Regions from separate parts of the Colwellia sp. RE-S-Sl-9 genome, predicted to be linked through region 2. Evidence: predicted binding sites of a transcription regulator. Region 2 holds the regulator's gene; the other holds the start of a gene.

Region 1 (10,183 bases), 2.1 Mb from region 2:
AGCCGTTAAACTTATGTGCTGTTGCTAAAGGAGTAGAAAAACCAACGCCTTTATCACTACCTAAAGATTCAAAACCTAATTTAGCGGTAACTTTACCGAAGTTATAGCCACCTTCTAACATAATATAGGTTGTATCAGCATCTGTAGCATCGTCAGATTGCGTTGCGAGTTCTGCTGCATATGAAAAGTTGTCTTTTTTACCTGTAAAGCTAACACCAAATGTATCTAAACCGTTATCAGTGTTGTTATCAACTTCTAATAGATAAGCATAACCCACTAATTTACCGATAGATGTTTTATATGCCACATTTAATAAATGATCTTTTGAATCTAAATCTTTCGCTTGTGCAAAAATGCGGTTTCTTTTACTGATGTATGAATAACTACCTGATAATTTATCAGAAGCTTGATACATAAATGTTGCCGCATCAAACGTTTGTCTGTCTTGTCTCCAGCCAACATGACCAACAAAACGATGACCGTCTAATGTAATAACCTGACGACCGACTTTAGCGGTAAACTTATCTTTTTTGTATTGAATAAATGCTTGGTCTAATTCAGTTGTTTCAGGATCTGCTACCACAGAATAAACGCCAGCATTTAGCCCGTTAGTATTATTGTAATCATCTACACCCGCTATAACACGCGAGTCTTCAAATTCTACTACACCGGTAAAACCATTATAGCTTGCTGTTGTGTGCGTTAGGCGTGTACGTAAAGTTAATGCATTGGCATCTTTAAGTGCGTTGTCTTGATCAACAGACTCATAACGTAGATTAAAATCTAATACTGTTTTTGAGTCATTCGCAGCAAAAGCAGTTAACGATGTTGACGCTAAAGTTGCAGTCATAAGTACAGCTATTTTACTTAGTTTCATGTTTAAGGTCCTATATTTAATAATTAGGTTTATATTAAAGTTATTATTCTAAAAGTTGTTGATTGGTATCAATTTTTAAGCGACTTCTTCGTTTTTAGATTCAGCTTTTTTTGATGTTGTAATCGTTTCCACTTTACGTTGTTTTTCATATAAGAAAGTGAGGACCGATGAACGTAAATTGTTGTAATTAGGATCTTTAGCCAAAGCTAAACGATCTCGTGGTCTAGGTAGGTTTACATCAAGAATTTCGCCCACAGTTGCCGCAGGACCATTAGTCATCATTACAATACGGTCTGATAGTAATACGGCTTCATCAACATCATGAGTGATCATAATAACGGTGTTGTTTAGCTCATCTTGAATTTCCATTAAAGAGTCTTGCATATGTGCACGCGTTAAGGCGTCTAATGCACCAAAGGGTTCATCCATTAGGAGTACTTCGGGTTGCATAGCCAGTGCCCTTGCAATACCAATTCGTTGTTTCATACCACCTGATATTTCATCAGGTAACTTATGTGCGGCGTGGTCCATATGCACTAAATGAATATTATGATTGATCCAATCTTTCATCTCGCTGGCCGACATTTTATTTCTAAAGACTTCTTTAACAGCAAGTTCAACATTTTGGTAACAAGTTAACCAAGGTAGTAAAGAATGGTTTTGAAAAACAACAGCACGTTCTGGCCCTGGCTCTCTTACTTCTTTGTTATTAAGTAAAACACCACCTTTAGTGGCTTGGTATAAACCAGCAACTACATTAAGCACTGTTGATTTGCCACAACCAGAGTGGCCGATTAATGAAATAAACTCACCCTTTTTAATTTGTAAATCTACATTTTGTAGCGCAGTAAAGTCCCCTTTAGGGGTTGGGAAAACCATATCGATTTTGCTAATGTTTAATAACGTTGTCATATTTTTTCCTAACTCGAATGTGTAAATACAATCGGATAAATATTATGGATATAAGCTGATAAATTATGGGCTACAGTTTTGCGCTGTCTTTATTCCAAGACACGTGATATTGAATTTTTTGCATAGTGCGGTCTAATAAAAATCCAATAAAACCTATTACCACTACAGCAGTCATAATGCGGCTTAACGAGTCTGAACTACCGTTTTGAAATTCGTCCCATACAAACTTACCTAAACCTGGGTTTTGAGCTAACATTTCAGCGGCAATTAATACCATCCATGCCACACCTAACGACATTCTCATACCGGTAAAAATTGAAGGAATAGCGGCAGGAATTACAATTTTTTGAATATGCTTTAATTTAGGTAAACGTAATACTTTACTTACGTTATCCCAGTCTTGGTTTATGCTGATCACACCCACAGAGGTATTAATAACCATTGGCCAAATACAACAAAGCGTTACAGTAATTAATGAGTTAACGAATGATTTTGCAAAGTATGGGTCATCTGATACATACAAGGCACTCACTGCCATGGTTACGAGAGGCAACCAAGCTAAAGGTGAAACGGGTTTAAAAATTTGAATAATAGGATTAATGGCTGTGTTTAAATTTTTACTTAATCCAATAGCGATACCCAGTGGTATAGCAAAAACGGCGGCAAGTATAAAACCACTCATTACCGTAATTAAGCTGGTAATAATTTGGTCTAAAAAGGTTTCTTTACCTGTATACGCACGTATTTTAGGTTCGTAAGTAGGATCTTTTGCCACCCTTTTCGCATTACGTTCATCTTGTCTTTGATAAAATGCATCCGCTTTATCACGCTCTGCTACATGTTCTTGATAAAGGTTGACCATTTGAGTACCAACCTCAGCTGGACCTGGAAACTTACCGAGTGATGTATTAATACTGCTGGCAGCTATTGTCCATAAAAACATAAAAATCAGCATACCAATCACAGGTAACAATACAGGCTTTGCATAATGGTTAAAAAGCCTGAAATTTGTTTTAAACTGACTGAAACTCGATGTTCCAGCTACTAATTTACTTATTAAGGTTGTCATTTTTTCTCCCCTTTGCGCAGACCACTTACATGGCCTACGCAACACATGATTAAATTAAAAGTACGACTCAAACAAAACTTAACGGTGAGTGTTAAAGTTTATCGTCAGCTTTCAAACCAATTTTAAATTGATTGATATAAGCGTTAGGTTGTGTGCCGTCGTAAACTAAATTATCAATAAAGTGTGTTTGAGGATTACGGAAGCCTGTTTCACTTTCAAAGTCAGGAAATTCACTGGCTTTAATTAACTTGTCAGCAATTAACGATTTAGCTGCAGCAATATAAATATCAGGACGATAAACTTTTTTCGCTACATCTTTGTACCAGCTGTCTGGCTTGTGCTCGCTAATTTGCCCCCAACGACGCATTTGCGTTAAATACCAAATAGCGTCTGAGTAATAAGGGTAAGTCGCGTTATGACGGAAAAATACGTTAAAGTCTGGTACAGCGCGTTTATCACCTTTCTCGTATTCAAAAGTTCCGGTCATTGAATTTGCAATAACGTTGTAGTCTGCTCCAACATAGTTTGATTGCGATAAAATTTTAACGGCTTCAGGACGATTAGCGTTGTCATTATCATCTAGCCACTTAGCTGCTCTGATCAATGCACGTGTTAAACGTAAAGTGGTAATTGGATATTTTTCAGTGAAAGATTTAGATAAACCAAATACTTTTTCTGGGTTGTCTTTCCAAATTTCGTAATCGGTAACAACGGGAACACCAATACCTTTAAATACCGCTTGTTGGTTCCAAGGTTCGCCCACACAGTAACCGTGAATAGTACCGGCTTCCATTGTGGCTGGCATTTGTGGTGGTGGAGTTACAGAAAGAAGTACTTTCGCATCAATATTCCCTGCAGTATCACCTTTGTGTGGAGCATAAAAACCCGGATGTATTCCACCAGCCGCTAACCAATAACGTAGTTCGTAGTTATGGGTAGAAACAGGGAAAACCATACCCATTTTAAAGGGCTTACCTTTGTCTATGTAGCTTTGAACAACCGGTTTTAATGCATCAGCTTTGATTGGATGCACCGGACGCCCATCTGCCATTTTAGGAATGTGTGGCTTCATTTGTTCCCAAATAGCATTTGATACTGTGATCGCATTACCATTTAAGTCCATTGAAAATGGCGTAACAATCTCGGCTTTAGTACCGTAACCTATGGTTGCGGCTATAGGTTGCCCTGCTAACATATGTGCGCCGTCTAAACGTCCATCAATTACACCGTCTAACAAAACTTTCCAGTTTGCTTGTGCTTCAATCGTTACGTATAAACCTTCATCTTCGAAATAGCCTTTTTCATAAGCTATAGCAATTGGTGCCATATCGGTTAATTTAATAAAACCAAATTTAAGTTCTTCTTTTTCAGGAAAACCTAATTCTGCAGCTTGAACAGACAAGGTGGTAATAACACTTGTTAATAAACAGGTACTCGCAACAATTGCGCTACAAATGGTTTTATTAAAGTTTTTTAAGGGTTTAGCAAACATACTTTTCTCCAAATAAAAAAAGCCCATAACGACAGTGAAAATAAATTTCAGTCGCTATGGGCTACAATGCCAAACTAATAAATAACTACGCCGTTGCAGTAACATTAGTTTAATGTGTTTAAGCGCTACTCTTAGAGTTTATCTGTACAGTAGCGCCTAGCGTTTAATATTACGTTATTGCAATATTAAACAGTTACTTTTTGATATTTATCAATACAAGTATTACGCCAAAACTTACTTTTTATTGATTTACAATAACTTACGACAGCCAGGCAAGTTGTTAGAGTATTTATTCAAATAGATTCGCACCTATCTTGGTCGTATTTTTATACATTTGGTGCACGACCAATGGCTATAAAATAGCGGCCAACGACAAAATGTTCTTAGCGACGTCTTCAACCTTTTGGCCATTGTCCATCGCCATTTTTCTCATGCTGTGATACGCCTCACGCTCAGAATAGTCTTTGTTTTGCATCAACAATAACTTGGCCTGTTCAACAGTACGTTGGCTCGATAACTTATTTTTAGCTAAAGCAAGTTCTTGTTTTAAGGTTTCATGTTCAACAAATCGAACAATCGCAGTATCAAGGATCGACTTAATACGTCTAAAGTCTGTTTCTCCTGCTACATAAGCAGTAACGCCAGATTTAATGAGTAAATTAATGAGATCTGTGCCCTCTTGCTCCGAAAACATAACAATAGGTTTAGGTGAATATTTAGAAATATAATTTAAACTTTCAAGCATACGTTTTTTAGGGAATTCGACATCAATTACAAGAATGTCAGGATTATGTTTTTCAACTTCTTTGATTAACGACACGTTATCAGGGCCGTCACTGAGTAGACTACTGCTATTTAATACACAACAAATTTCATAATGAGTACCTGCTAATACTTTCACTAGGTTGTTTCGTTTACACAATTCATGTTCAATTAATAAGATGTTGTATTTCTGTTTAGTATCACTCTGTTGTGATAACTTTTTTATAGAATTCATATCTTTCTCGATAGCTATAAAAATAATATATAAATAGGATCATCCAAGTATTGGACCAATACTTAAAAAACTTAAATAATATTTATTATCAATAGCTTATATAAAAAGATAGATAGATTGTGACACTGAATGTGCTTAAATGATGCAGTGATGCGCTAATGTGGACGCTTTAATTGGTCGTTAATTGTTTCAATGATAAAGCGCTTTGAGAGTTTTGCGCTATACCATAATAATATCGCTTTGTTTTATTACTCATGCCTGTACCTTTAGAACGCTCTCTTTATTATCGAAAGCAAAACTTTTGGAACAGGCATTTGTTCAATTTTATCGAAGGATTAGGGGTTATGTCTGCCACGGCATTCTGCTACCAACCGAGGAAGTATTTTTTCCATAATGCGTTCAGCATTGGCTGCAACGGTAAGCGCGGGGTTCGACATACCCGCCGAGCCAGGTAATAGAGCGCTATCAACTACATAAAGGTTTTGATAACCATCTACCTCTCCAAAGTAACTACAGGCTTTACCCATTACAGCGCCACCACAAGCGTGCCACGACGTATACGCGAGCGATGGGTTTTGTACTACTACAGCATTACTTTGCGCCGCAATATTTTGTAACGAATGAGTATAAGCGCTGTGAGATTGCGTTAGGGCATCAGTTGGCCAATTGACAAATATCTGATCTTCGCTGGCATTATAACTTAGTGAACCTAACTTATCGGGGGCCGACATACCTAACTGAAATTGTACCTCTCCAAAGCCCGTAGTTGGAGAGTGCATAAAGGTTACTGGTTTTATCGGATTGCTATTATCATGTGCCGCCATAGCTGCTGGTCCACCTTGCAGCGAACCTATATCGCTACTACCAGCAACAGTCATAGTTAACTCGTCGCCATTATTTCCCCAATATTGTCCAATATATTCATTTAGTTCAGGTAAATCACCACTTTGTTTGGCATTTAATAACAACTTAGTTGTGTTCATGGAGCCCGCTGCTAAAAATAAATATTGGCTTTTGATATCATGCAATTTAATAACGTCACCGCCTGTAGTGAGTACCTCGCACTGTATATGATATTGACCATCATCTGCTTGATTAATTTGTACAACATTATGTAATGTTAAAATTTGCAGTTTTCCTGTTTGCATCGCGGCTTTCAGGTAATTTTTATCGAGGGTATTTTTGGCATTGCTGTTACAGCCATATATGTATTCGCCAACTGAAGCAGCAGCATTACGCTTCCCTTTTATCTCTTTGCGAATAATATTCCAGTCGAACCCCACCTCAGTAGCCGACACATCCAGCCCCGCGGCCTCAGCGTCTTGTTTGAATGCGCTCATCGCTCGATAATTGTTTGTATTTAAAATATCATCTGGGATACTTCCCCCACTTATTTTAGCTAATACTTTGGGGTAATAAACCTCATTCATTTGGTTATAGTCTAAGTAAGGGAATACCTGTTCAAAAGCACTTTGTGTTGGTTGTAATAACACCCCTCCGTAAACCAGCGAACCTCCTCCTAGTCCAGCTGCACATACCACCCCTATATTGTTGCCATAAATACGCTCCATTAAACCCGTATAAAGTGGTACTTTCTTTTGCAAGGTAAAAGCGTCTAGTGTTCCTAACCAGGTAGTACGCCCATCATCGGCACTGTCGGCTATTGTTGGGAAGGTATCTTCACCAAAATAGGTCCAGTCTTTACCTCGTTCGAGTAAAATAGTAGGAATACCCGCTTCACACAAGCGCAATGCAGCAACAGAACCACCAAACCCTGAGCCAATCACAACCGCTGTTTTATTAGTATGTTTATGTTTTTTAAATCTTGGGCGCCTTTGACTCGCATCCACAACACTAGATACCCCTGCTACGGCACCTAAGCAAATCCCACCTTTTAAAAAATTTCTACGATTAAGTTTTGTCATACAATACCTCTATTTGTCATTCTAATTGCCCTATAGACTCGCAAGCGCATGCTAAATAACTCAAGCAACTAGGTGTAAAAAATCTACGAATGGTTAAGAAAAACGGAGCCTGACGACTCCGTTTTATTTTGATTATTAAAAATAACTCGAACAACAAACACCTAGTTTACAAACTCAAGAGTCTTAAATGTAAAATAGGAGGATCTAATAAATTAGTTGTTCACTACAGCTCTTTAAAGTCTAGTTCAAAAACAGACCAACCATAGTCTAAGTCACTTGTTGTACATGTTTTTTCCGCGCCTTCGACACTGATTCCGTCAGTATCGACTGCACCGCTACGCTTTGAATTACCAAATTAATTAATAAATATCCTTATTGATTAATAATAATTTAATTCGCTCTATTTACAATAATCTCCATTGGATATGCACTTTCTTTTGATGCTATGTCAAAATTGCTTTTACCTAAAGACGATGTACTTTCATTTTGTAGTATAAATGCGACAGCTGGTTCGTCTTTATGCTCTTTTAGGTAGTCTGTGATATCCAGTTCATACCAAGTACCACTTGTATCTTCTTCGTAATCGGGCCCTGTTGTATTCAATACTTCCACTGTTCCAACCAGCTCATTAGTGCTCGGAGCATTGTTCCAAGTTAAAGACATTTCATCCCATGTTGCGGTGGTATCGTAAAAATGAATCGTTCGAGTTGGATCGGTATTGACGCTTGAAACATAGAACCTTAACGTGGCATTTTGAATAACGAGATCGTCGTAAGCGGAGTTATCAAATTTAACAAAGGTTTTGCGTTTAAATTCCGTTGAATCATAAATGGATTTAACGGTTAAGTTTTCTGCTAATCCAAAGTTAGTATCCCCATAAGATCCATCACGTACATAAGTATCCCCTGCTGGATAAGTGATAACTGTATTAACTGTATTATAGGCCGCGCAGTGCTCGGCCATGTAATCAGACGCGTCTTTGGCTTGTACCAGACCATGACCATAAACAGGGTCCCAACCCTCAACACCTAAGTCTTTTGCTGATGCGCTCAGGGCTGCACGCACTTCGGCGGCAGTACATTTTAGGTTATTACTCCACGCTAATGCAGCGGCCCCTGCCACATAAGGTGTTGCCATGGAGGTACCATTTGCATAGCTATAACCATCGGTTCCTTTCGTTTCTATTTCTAACGTGACTGTCTGTCCCACTAACGTTTTTAGTTGATCTAGATAACTGACAGAAAGGGTAGACAGATAATTGGATGTTCCACTGGTATACGTATCAGATTCAAAATCAGACAACATTAGTGTATACAATGAATCTAACCCAATGCCGTTGCAATGATACCAATTAACAAGAGCAATACATATCGTGTCTTTTACCTGTTCAGGAAGACAAGGATTTTCCTTATCACAATAAGAAAGCTTGGCTGTAATAGGTGCCAACAAATACCCACTCGTAATGCTATAAGGATACAATTCACCGTTAATGCGTAACTCCGCAGCATAGTTTTTAAAGTATTCCTTCCCAATCGGCATGGTGGAATAAATACCACCACCAGGGGCAACCAATTCAGTTTCAGCTAATTGATTCGAAAAACTGCTAATTTCATCATTGATATTGATTGAACCTGTAGCGATAATTGAAGAAAAGGATGCGGGATAGATTTTTTCCTCGGTTGGTGCTACATGCCCTTGATTGCCGTTGGCTGCGACCACAAGCACATTTTTGTCGTATACCGCTTGAAAAACCTCCTCACCGTATTGGGTATAAGTATTTGATGGGCCTTTTATAGATATTGAGATGATATTTGCGCCTTCTTCAGCGCAATCGTAGGCGTTATCAGCGAGAAAACTCATCGCTGAGTAGCCGGAAGGAGCTAAAAAATTGTTATTCTTATCTAACACACGTTTTATATGTAAATTTACTTTGCCATTGGGCAACACGCCTTTGGTGCCATATTGGTTATCCAACGCGGCAATGATCCCAGCAATATGAGTACCATGCCCCTGTTCATCATTGTTCCAAGCCCCCAGAACTTCTGTATCTGTCCCTGTTACTCGGTCATGGGGTAAGTCTTCATGTGAGGTATCGTAACCGGAATCAATAATACATACCGTCAGGTTATCCGCCGCCGCATCAGACAATTGATCGGCCTGAACTCGTTGATATCCCCAAGATGCCACTTGTGGTAATGCTAAATCTTCTTGAACCGGTTCGACCTCAGCCCAATAGGGACTATTGGTTGGAGTGAAGACTTGACTCGAAGAACTGCTATTTACCCGCTCTATCCTTTCTGAGGTAACAGCATTATTAAACCCATCCTCTAGCGATTGCAATGCATTAACTGATAAATACGGGTCTGCCTCGGCATAATTAATGATGCTGAGAGTGTTAAGAGTACTGTCTAAGCGCTGGTTTAATGCGTTCAGCTCTACCTGTTCATTAAGCTTAAGCACCACAGCCCCTAAGCGCGCAATACGGGCAATACTGAGCTCGGCACCATAAGTATTACTCAGGGTTTGTAATAGAGTTCGAGCTTGAGAATATTGCTCATCTGATATGTAATCTCCACGAGTTTGTGACCTGTGATAAGCCGTTAACACTTTGATATAGCTGGCATCACGGAACTTGACGATAATCAGGTCGGATTTAGCGGTGATAGTTTCAGTACTGTTTGTTACCGATGACGTGGCTTCAGCGTTAACATCATTGGCGAGTGCATTAGTGTAATACGAATTAAAACCTACCAATGTGGTAAGTAAGATAATTGAGGGTTTAATCTTCATGTTTCTTTATCCTTAATATTAATGTTTTACAGTTGTATTCATTAGTTGCATTCATTTTTTATCGTCTATCAGATAAATTAATCTCCATATTTAAAACGGCCTATACACTCTATCCCGCTGA
Region 2 (10,183 bases):
ATAGCTTAGCTTTTTTTGCTTTATTATTAGCTGGTATTGCATACGGCTTAGTTGAGTGGTTGCAATCCAAAGAACAAATAACTGAAAATGTTGCTACTGAATTAACACCTGATTTTATTGCCGAATCGTTAAAAAGTAACACATTTAATAATAAAGGCGGGCTAAGCCATATAATTGATGCTCAAAGAATGGAGCACTATTCAGATATAGAAGTTACACACTTTGAGTTTCCAAGCTTAACGATATATCCAGAAAATAAAAATGTTCCATGGAAAGTCAGTTCAAAAGAAGGCACACTGTTTAAGAACAACCGTGTAAGCTTAAAAAACCGAGTAAAAATAGAAGCTACTGATCCTGATAGCTTGATACAAGAAATTCATGGTAAATCAATAGAATTAGATTTAAATACAAATATTATTAGTTCAGAACAAGCTATCGTCGTTTTAGGTAATGGCTTTACTATGTATGGCTCTGGGCTAATTGTTGATATTAACACCAAACAGATGACACTAACCGAACATGTGCAAACTATTTTCAAAAAAATTAAAAAGTAGCTTACTACTGCTTTTACTATCGTCATTAGCAAGCACGAGTGCTTTAGCTAAAAAAATTGATTTAAATCAAGAGCTAAGTATTGACGCCAGCCGTCAGTCAGCTGATCTTAAAAACAAAATATTCAGCTACATCGATAATGTTGTTATTAAACAAGGTACATTGATCATCAAAGCTGATTTAGTGCAAGTACTTACAGACACAACAACAGGTGAAAAAACCTATATAGCAAAAGGTAAGCCTGCAACCTTTGAACAAACATTAGAAGACGGTAAACCTATTAATCTTCAAGCTAATGAAATCAGATATGAACCGTCTTTAAATACCGTAACCATATCTGGGCAAGCGTTACTGAAACAAGATGGTAGCGAAGTAAGCGGTAGTAAAATTACCTATAACTCAGAAACAGAATACGTAAATGCTGAAAGTAATAAAAACGATAAAGTAAAAACAGTTATTCAGCCCAAAGAAAAAACAAAACCCACTTTATCTCAGGACATTCAATAAGTCATGACTACCTCAACGTTAATCGCAAAAGGTTTAGCTAAATCTTACAAAGGTCGTAAGGTTGTAAAAAATGTAGGGTTAAAGGTCAACGCTGGTCAAATCGTAGGTTTACTAGGGCCTAATGGTGCAGGAAAAACCACTTCTTTTTATATGATAGTCGGCCTTGTTCCTAACGATGAAGGCTCTATTGTTCTTAACGATGAAGACGTCACCTTATTACCTATGCACGAACGCGCTAGAAAAGGTATTGGATATCTGCCACAAGAAGCTTCAATTTTTAGAAAGCTAAGTGTATACGATAACATTATGGCCATCTTACAAACTCAAAAAGGCCTTAATGAAATCGAACGAGAAGAAAGATTAGAGCACTTATTGGAAGAATTTAATATTGGTCATATTAAAGATAATTTAGGTATGAGCTTATCTGGTGGTGAACGCCGCAGAGTCGAAATAGCCAGAGCACTTGCCGCAGACCCAAAATTTATATTATTAGATGAACCGTTTGCCGGCGTAGATCCTATTTCTGTTGGCGACATAAAAAAAATTATTATTCACTTAAAGCAACGTGGTATAGGTATATTAATTACAGACCATAATGTTCGAGAAACACTCGATGTTTGCGAGCATGCGTATATTGTAAGTCATGGTGAACTGATCGCTGAAGGGACCTCTGAAGAAATACTTTCCAATCAGCATGTAAGAGATGTATACCTTGGTGAACAATTTACGCTATAGTTATCTATAAGCAGTCAACAATATTTATATTGTTTTATCGTTTTGTATTATTAATGAATAGGATAAAAAATACGTAGATGCGCCCTTCTTTACAACTCCGTATCGGACAACATCTAACGATGACACCGCAGTTACAACAAGCCATCAAGCTGTTGCAACTCTCTACGTTGGATTTACAACAAGAAATTCAAGAGGCATTGGAGAGTAATCCTTTGCTAGAAGTTGATGAAAGTCCTTCTAATACCCAAGATGAATCAGTCAATAATTTAGAAGATGCATTTTCCGCAAATGCGACAAAAGAAATAGATTCAAAAAAAACAGACGGCACTGAAGACTCTTCCCCAACTATAGATGAAATGACAACCACAGAAGCCATGGGAAACACAGATATTCCTGAAGAGTTAAACATGGATACTACGTGGGACGAAAGCTACAGTGCTGGCGTATCAAACACAGGTAGCATTAGCTCTCCTTCTGAAGATTATACCTACCAAGGCGAAACTAAAGACTCGCTGCAAGATCACCTTTTATGGCAAATGGAATTAACACCTTTTAGTGACACAGACAAAACCATTGCAATAGCGATTATTGAAGCCATAGATGAATCTGGATATTTAACCGTTTCCTGTGAAGATATTTTAGACTGTGTTGGCATTGAAGGTGTTGAACTCGATGAAATACAAGCAGTACTAAAAAGAATTAACGTATTTGATCCTGTAGGTGTAGGGGCTCGTTCAGTCTCTGATTGTTTATTGATTCAACTGAATCAATTTGAACTAACAACGCCTTGGTTAAAAGAAGCCAAGCAAGTTGTTAAAGATTATATCGATCTACTAGGTAGTAGAGATTATCGTCAGTTAATGCGTAAAACACGCTTAAAAGAAGATCAATTACGTGAAGTCCTTCGCTTAATTCAATCATTAGATCCTCGTCCTGGTGACAGCGTAGTTAAAAGTGACGATCAATATGTTATTCCTGACGTATCCGTTGAAAAGAAAAATGGTCGTTGGGTTGTTGAGTTAAATCCAGATACCGCGCCTAAGTTGTCTGTTAACCAACAATATGCAGCAATGACACGTACCATGAAGTCAACAAACGATACACTATTAAAAGTGTCTAATTGTATTGTTCAGCGCCAGCAAGGCTTTTTTGAGCATGGCCCTGAATCTATGCGACCTATGGTTTTAAACGATATAGCCGAAGCCGTTGAAATGCATGAATCTACTATTTCACGTGTAACAACACAAAAATATATGCATACACCAAGAGGTATATTTGAACTTAAATACTTCTTCTCCAGCCATGTTAGTACCGAAAATGGTGGCGATTGCTCCTCAACAGCAATCAGAGAGCTTATCAAAAAACTTGTCGCCGCAGAAATTCCTGCCAAACCATTAAGTGATAATAAAATGGCAGAAATACTCGCCGAGCAAGGTATACAAGTGGCTCGTCGAACCGTAGCAAAATATAGAGAATCGTTGTCCATTCCACCATCAAACCAACGAAAAAGTTTAATTTAATTTTTCAAATATCACTAAAAGAGGGTTTAACTTATGCAAATCAATTTAACTGGTCATCATGTAGAAATCACAAACTCTTTACGCGAATACGTTAATACGAAATTTTCAAAATTAGAACGTCATTTTGATCAGATCAATAATGTTCATGTTGTGTTAACCATTGAAAAATCAAATCAAATAGCTGAATCTACTGTTCATTTAAAGGGAACAGAAGTACATGCTACAGCAGAAAACCATGATATGTATGCCTCAATTGACGCTTTAATCGATAAACTAGATCGTCAAATATTAAAACACAAAGGCAAAACAACCCACCATTAACCTATAAAAAACAGGCTTTAGTAGTAATTATGACTTTGCAAGATATCTTAATGCCAGATTGCACATTTTGTGCAGTATCTGGCTCTAGCAAAAAGCGCGTTCTCGATAAAATTTGTACCATAGCAGCAGATAAAATTGTTGAACATAGTGCATACGAATTACTCGAAAGCCTAATCGCAAGAGAAAAACTAGGATCAACAGGAATAGGCAACGGTATTGCTATTCCTCATGGTCGTTTACCTAATGCAAAATCAGTTGTAGCAATTATTGTAACTACCGATATACCTGTAGATTTTGACGCAATCGACAACAAGCCTGTTGATATTTTTATTGCGTTATTCGTTCCCGAAGACGCTTGTAAAGAACATTTAACCACTTTGCAGAGTATTGCTAAGCTATTCAGTGATAAGCAAATAGCAAAACAAGTGCGTAAATGCCAAAGCAATGAAGCTTTGTATAATCTTATTCAAGAAAATAGAAATTAGTCGTTATAAAAAGGAACGAACAGTTCAATGAAGTTAATCATAGTAAGTGGACGTTCTGGTTCAGGAAAGTCTGTCGCATTAAGAGTGTTAGAAGATCTAGGTTATTATTGTGTCGACAATATTCCAGTTAATTTACTACCGGCACTAACACATACCGTTATCAATGATTATGAAAATGTCGCAGTGAGCATTGACGTACGTAATTTACCTAACAACCCTCAAGATGTTTCTGAAATATTAGACTATCTCCCTAGTACTGTTGATTTAAATATTTTATACCTAGATGCTGATGACAGTGATTTAATTAGACGATTCAGTGAAACAAGAAGGTTACATCCTCTCATTAAGCAAAATATAGCTCTCGATCAGGCTATCGCCTTGGAAAAAAAATTATTAGAACCAATATCTACCCGTACAGGTTTATACATTAATACCAGCCAACTATCGCCTCACCAACTTGCAGATTTAGTAAGAGAGCGTATTTTGGGTAAAAAGTCTGGCTCTATGGTGGTTGTATTTGAATCATTTGGTTTTAAGCATGGCGTACCGCAAGATGCTGATTATGTGTTTGATGCACGCTTTCTTCCTAATCCCTTTTGGGATAAAGAATTAAAAGCCTATACAGGATTAGATCAACCGGTAAAAGACTATTTATCAAGCCAACCCATAGTCACTAAATTTATATGGCAGATTAATAGTTTTATGATGACCTGGTTACCTCACTTAGAACGTAACAACCGAAGTTATGTTACCATTGCTATTGGCTGTACTGGCGGAAAGCACCGTTCAGTCTACATAGCTGAGCTTCTAGCAAATAATTTAAGAAAAGAACGCGAAGATGTTCAATCACGACACAGAGACATCACCATAGCAAGTACCTAAGGGTGGCGTAGATATAAGGTTATCCCATGAAAAAATGTGAAAAAACCCTAGTTATAACTAATAAACTTGGCTTACATGCCCGCGCGGCAACAAAACTGGCACAGTTATGTCAAAAATTTAATACCTCAGTAACTGTTTCTTTAGATGATAACTCTGCTGATGCAAGTAGTATTATGGGGTTAATGCTATTAGCTGGTAGCCAAGGTAAAACCGTTACAGTTGTAACGGAAGGTGTTGATGCGGAAGAAGCAATAAAAAGTATTTGCCAATTGTTTTCTGACAAATTTGACGAAGAAGAATAACCGCGTTGTAAGTTCTCTATCACAACATTCACTAGAAAAAAGCTGAAAAAACAATTAAGTTAAGTTAAACTAACTGTCATAAGTACCCCCAAATATTGTCATACTCAATACAGATAATGTGTACTATTTAGCGTTACTCATAAATGATACCAAGTTAATTAATTGGCCACTTAGCCATTTATGATTCAACTTGATATAACACAACATCAATTATTACGAGTTCTTTTTCAGTAGAATTCAAAGTATGAAGTAAACATAATCCGCCTAAGAAGCTAAATGAAGGGTTTTATGCCAGAAATTGCAGAACAAGAATATAACCAACAAAAACTCCTAGAAGTTAATGCCGCACTCGGTAGCGGTATGTTTGTTTACGTTCGAAAGTTACTGCAAAACATGCCCTCTTATGACTTAGCTTTAATTTTAGAGTCATCTCCTCCTAAAAGTCGTACTGTTTTATGGCAACTTATCGATCCCGACAATCATGGGGATGTTCTAGAAGAACTAAATGAAGAAGTTCGTAAAGGCATTCTAAAAAGTATGCATCCTGAAAAGCTCGCAGCTGTTGCTGAGGGCATGGATGTAGATGATTTAGCGGAAGTACTAAGAACATTACCCGATAGCGCCTATCAAAGCGTATTAAACTCAATGGACTCTCAAGACAGAAGTCGTGTGGAGCAAGCATTATCATACGAGGAGGATACTGCTGGCGGTATTATGAATACCGACACCATTACCATTCGTCCTGATGTGTCGGTAGATGTGGTATTAAGGTATTTACGTTTAAAAGGTAAGCTACCTGAGTCTACCGATTCTTTTTATGTGGTGGACAGGTCTGATAAATTTATCGGTTCAGTGTCTCTAGCCGCAATAGTAACAGCAAAGCCAGATGTTATAACATCAACCCTTATCGACAAAGACATAGAAGCGATTTCAGTTAACATGCCTGAAAATGAAGTTGCTCAATTATTTGAAAGGTATGACTGGTTTTCTGCACCCGTTATTGATGATAACGGACATTTACTAGGTCGTATTACTATAGATGACGTTATCGATATAATTCGTGAAGAAGCTGAGCACTCTATGATGAGTATGGCGGGTTTAGATGACGAAGCCGATACTTTCGCTCCCGTATTAAAAAGTACGCAACAACGTTCTATCTGGCTAGGTGTTAACTTAATCACGGCGTTACTCGCAGTAGCCGTTACCAGTATGTTTGAAGGATTATTTGAACAACTTGCTATTTTAGCCGTACTTAACTCTCTTGTACCTAGTATGGGCGGAGTTGCAGGAAATCAAACATTAACGCTTGTCATACGCGGTATGGCACTAGGACATGTCGGTGAAAGTAACTCTAAAACCTTATTATTAAAAGAGCTTGCTGTTGGTTTTCTTAATGGCCTCATTTGGGCGCTACTCATTGCGAGTGTTGTCGCTATATGGAAACAAGACTTTACTTTAGGTGCTGTTATCGCCTTTGCTATGTTAATGAATATGACAGCAGCAGGAATAGCTGGCGTATCAGTACCATTATTACTTAAACGTATGAATATTGATCCTGCCTTAGCGGGTAGCGTAATATTAACCACAGTAACAGATGTAGTAGGTATATTTGCCTTTTTAGGCACAGCGACCTTACTTTTAACTTAGTTAACCTGAACTTTGGTTAAGCTACTTTACTCAATAACGCTATTTAAGCGCCTATCTGCGTTGTTTTTACTTCCAATAAACCAGTTATTGTTATTGATACGCAAACACGCCTTGATATACTCTTAAATTCCTCACTGAGCTTAATTGTCTTATAAAAACTCAAGGTATACCAAGTGCTTTTTATAAATATTTATTATAAATCAAAATATTATAAAACCCGTTAACCAAAGTTCAGGTTAGTTATAAAAAACGCCCATTACCTTAGTAGTGAGCGTTTTTAATGATAATGAAAAGTCATTGAGTATTAATTCACTCAAGTTCGGATTAATTAATTTCCAGCAACCTGCATTTCATTCATTAATAAAGAGCCTGTACGGATACTTCCTCTCATATCAACATCATCACCTACAGCGATTAAACCTTTAAACATATCTTGCAAGTTACCCGCTATCGTCACTTCAGAAACAGGAAAAGCTATCTCGCCATTTTCTACCCAAAAGCCTGCAGCACCACGCGAATAATCACCATTTACAACATTCACACCTTGGCCCATAAGCTCAGTAACTAAAAAGCCTGTACCAAGCTTTTTCAACATTTGATCAAAATTACCACCTCGACCTTCGCCTTCGGCATTTAATACCCAATTATGAATGCCTCCCGCATGCCCTGTGGTTTCTAAACCAAGTTTTCGAGCTGAATATGTGGTTAATAAATATGTTTCTAAACAGCCTTTAGTAATAATTTCTCTATCAATAGTTTTAACACCTTCACTATCAAACGAGCTACTGGCTAACGCCCCTTTAATATGAGGTCGTTCACTGATATTTAAAAAATCAGGGAATACCGACTTACCCACACAATCTAACAAAAATGACGATTTTCGATATAAGTTACCACCGCTAATAGCTGCAATAAAGTGGCCAAAAATAGTATTAGCAATATCCGCTCTAAACATTACAGGCACTTTACCCGTAGGTAGTTTTTGTGGATTTAATCTTGATAATGTTTCAATCGCAGCTTGTTTACCTACGGTTGCAGCAGCATCTAACAGATCAAACTTTCTATTCACTGTATAAGCGTAATCACGTTGCATATCGTCACCTTCACCAGCGATCATTACGCAGCTTAAACTGTGTCGAGTACTCGGATACCCCACTAGCTGTCCATGTGTATTACCATATACTTTAAAACCTTCAAATGTATCTAAACTTGCTCCATCTGAATTTGTAATACGCTTATCGTAAGCTAATGCACTTTCTTCACACGCCTTGGCTATTTCAATGGCTTGATCAGTATTCATTGCTTTAGGGTGATATAAATCTAAGTTTTCTGGCTCCATGGCAAGTAAAGACTTTTCAGCTAAACCAGAACAATCATCAATAGAGGTATACTTAGCAATATTTACCGCTGCTTGCACAGCTTGCTGTAATGCTCCTTCCGAAAGGTCTGCAGTTGACGCGCTACCTTTACGGCCTCCAATATATACTGTTAGCCCTAAAGCACCATCATTGGTAAATTCGACCGTTTCTACTTCGCCCATACGAGTACCAACACTTAAGCCTTGTTGTCTGCTCATCGCAACTTCAGCAGAATCAACACCGAGTGACTCAGCTAATTCTAATACTTTAGATACGCGATCTTTTACTTGTTCAAGTTGGCTAATAATACCGTTTGATTCTGTCATGGTTAAATTTAAGTCTCTAATATATTTAGTGGTTGATGAAATACTTACAATAAGCTTGCCTACTATTTTGTAGATTATCTATTTTTGGATTACCTAGGTGTAGTATACTATTGCTAATTTCAATTATATTAACAAACATTATGCCCCAGTCTGCTAACGATATCGACGAATTAGATGAAGATTTAAAAAGTAAATCTGAAATAAAACGTGAAATGCACAAATTACAAGATTTTGGACAAAAATTAGTAGAAATGTCTAAACATCAACGTAGTCGTCTACCCTTAACTGAAGAGCTAAAAGACGCTATGATTCTGGCAGACAAAATTCTCAACAAGCATGAGGCATTACGTAGACACATTCGGCATATTGCAAAAATATTGGCCGAAACAGATCTGGAACCTATTCATCAAGCTATGGATGTTATGGCAAATAAACATCAACAAGAAGCGGTTAAGCATACTCGATTAGAAGCGCTAAGAAATGAGCTAATTGAGGGCGGTAATGAATCTATCGAGTCTTTACTTGCTGAACATCCTACAATGGAAAGACAAAAGCTTCGTCAGCTAGTACGTCAAGCAACTAAAGAAGCAAAAGCAGAAAAGCCCGCGAAATATTTTAAAGAGTTAATCGCTTACCTCAAAGCTAACATCACTTTTTAGTCATTACACTCCACAAGCTTACATTGCTACATTGAATGATCAGTTATACCTATTTTATTATTGAGATTGGTATAACCGCTTACTCAGTAGAACAAGGGCAATCCCTCCTAGCACCATTATTGTCGATATTTGTAAGCGGGTTGTCATGACTTCATTCATAAATAAAACACCACCTAAAGTTGCGATAACGGGTACTAAAAGCTGAAGTACTGCAGCTTTAGTTGTTGTTAAACCTGTTAAAGCACTATACCAAATAGCATATCCTATTCCCGACATGACAGCGCCAGATAAAACAGCAAGTAAAATACCGCGATGAGAATACTCTGTAGTAAAAATAGTAAGTAGCGTCAACACAAGAACAAACGGGATAGTACGGAAAAAATTATAACAAGTATCCATTAGAGGAGACTTTGACCCCTTACCGATTAAAGTGTAACCCGCCCAAGCAATGCCAGATAACATCATTAAAATAAAGCCAATCAAAGAAGGTGTCGTTAAATCCGGATAAATAAGATAAATAAAGCCAATACAAGCTAAGCCTAAACCACACCATTCTGCTTTTAGTAATTTATGCTTAGTAAGTAAAACAGATAAAACCATACATATTTGAACAGAACCAAACAAAATAAGTGCCCCCGTTCCAGTATCTAAATATCCATAAGCATAAGAAAATGAAAGCGCATAAACAAATAACAAAACACTACCTAACCAGCTACCTTTAGCCAACTTAGAACTAATTCCATTTCCTTGTTTATCGGTACTTTTCTCTTCTTTTTGACGATATTGCTGAAAAATCAAGATCAGGTAAAGAGCAATGCTGCCAGATAAAAGGCGAATAATAGTAAACCCTGCGGGATCAATATAGTCTTGGCCTAATGCTATGCGACAA

The links. Region 2 encodes sigma-54, which starts transcription at its own class of promoters, with help from an activator protein. Its sites were predicted from a motif close to GTTGGCACGNNNNTNGNNT; they were not measured.
Region 1: ACM9HF_RS02850 (CmpA/NrtA family ABC transporter substrate-binding protein) is a predicted target of sigma-54. The motif match lies at 4,564-4,582, and genes of this name have one in related genera.

Annotation. Positions count from the first base shown of each region.
Region 1 covers NZ_CP182631.1:662,230-672,412, reverse strand. The annotation lists gene ACM9HF_RS02865 (alginate export family protein) at 1-877, opposite strand, end outside; gene ACM9HF_RS02860 (ABC transporter ATP-binding protein) at 953-1,789, opposite strand; gene ACM9HF_RS02855 (ABC transporter permease) at 1,860-2,858, opposite strand; gene ACM9HF_RS02850 (CmpA/NrtA family ABC transporter substrate-binding protein) at 2,950-4,350, opposite strand; gene ACM9HF_RS02845 (ANTAR domain-containing response regulator) at 4,703-5,347, opposite strand; gene ACM9HF_RS02840 (GMC family oxidoreductase N-terminal domain-containing protein) at 5,683-7,272, opposite strand; gene ACM9HF_RS02835 (S8 family serine peptidase) at 7,663-10,062, opposite strand.
Region 2 covers NZ_CP182631.1:2,748,906-2,759,088, forward strand. The annotation lists gene lptC (LPS export ABC transporter periplasmic protein LptC) at 1-554, shown strand, start outside; gene lptA (lipopolysaccharide transport periplasmic protein LptA) at 520-1,059, shown strand; gene lptB (LPS export ABC transporter ATP-binding protein) at 1,063-1,794, shown strand; gene rpoN (RNA polymerase factor sigma-54) at 1,872-3,314, shown strand; gene hpf (ribosome hibernation promoting factor) at 3,348-3,635, shown strand; gene ptsN (PTS IIA-like nitrogen regulatory protein PtsN) at 3,665-4,120, shown strand; gene rapZ (RNase adapter RapZ) at 4,148-5,002, shown strand; gene ACM9HF_RS11905 (HPr family phosphocarrier protein) at 5,029-5,304, shown strand; gene mgtE (magnesium transporter) at 5,593-6,951, shown strand; gene pmbA (metalloprotease PmbA) at 7,280-8,635, opposite strand; gene yjgA (ribosome biogenesis factor YjgA) at 8,776-9,294, shown strand; gene ACM9HF_RS11925 (DMT family transporter) at 9,352-10,183, opposite strand, start outside.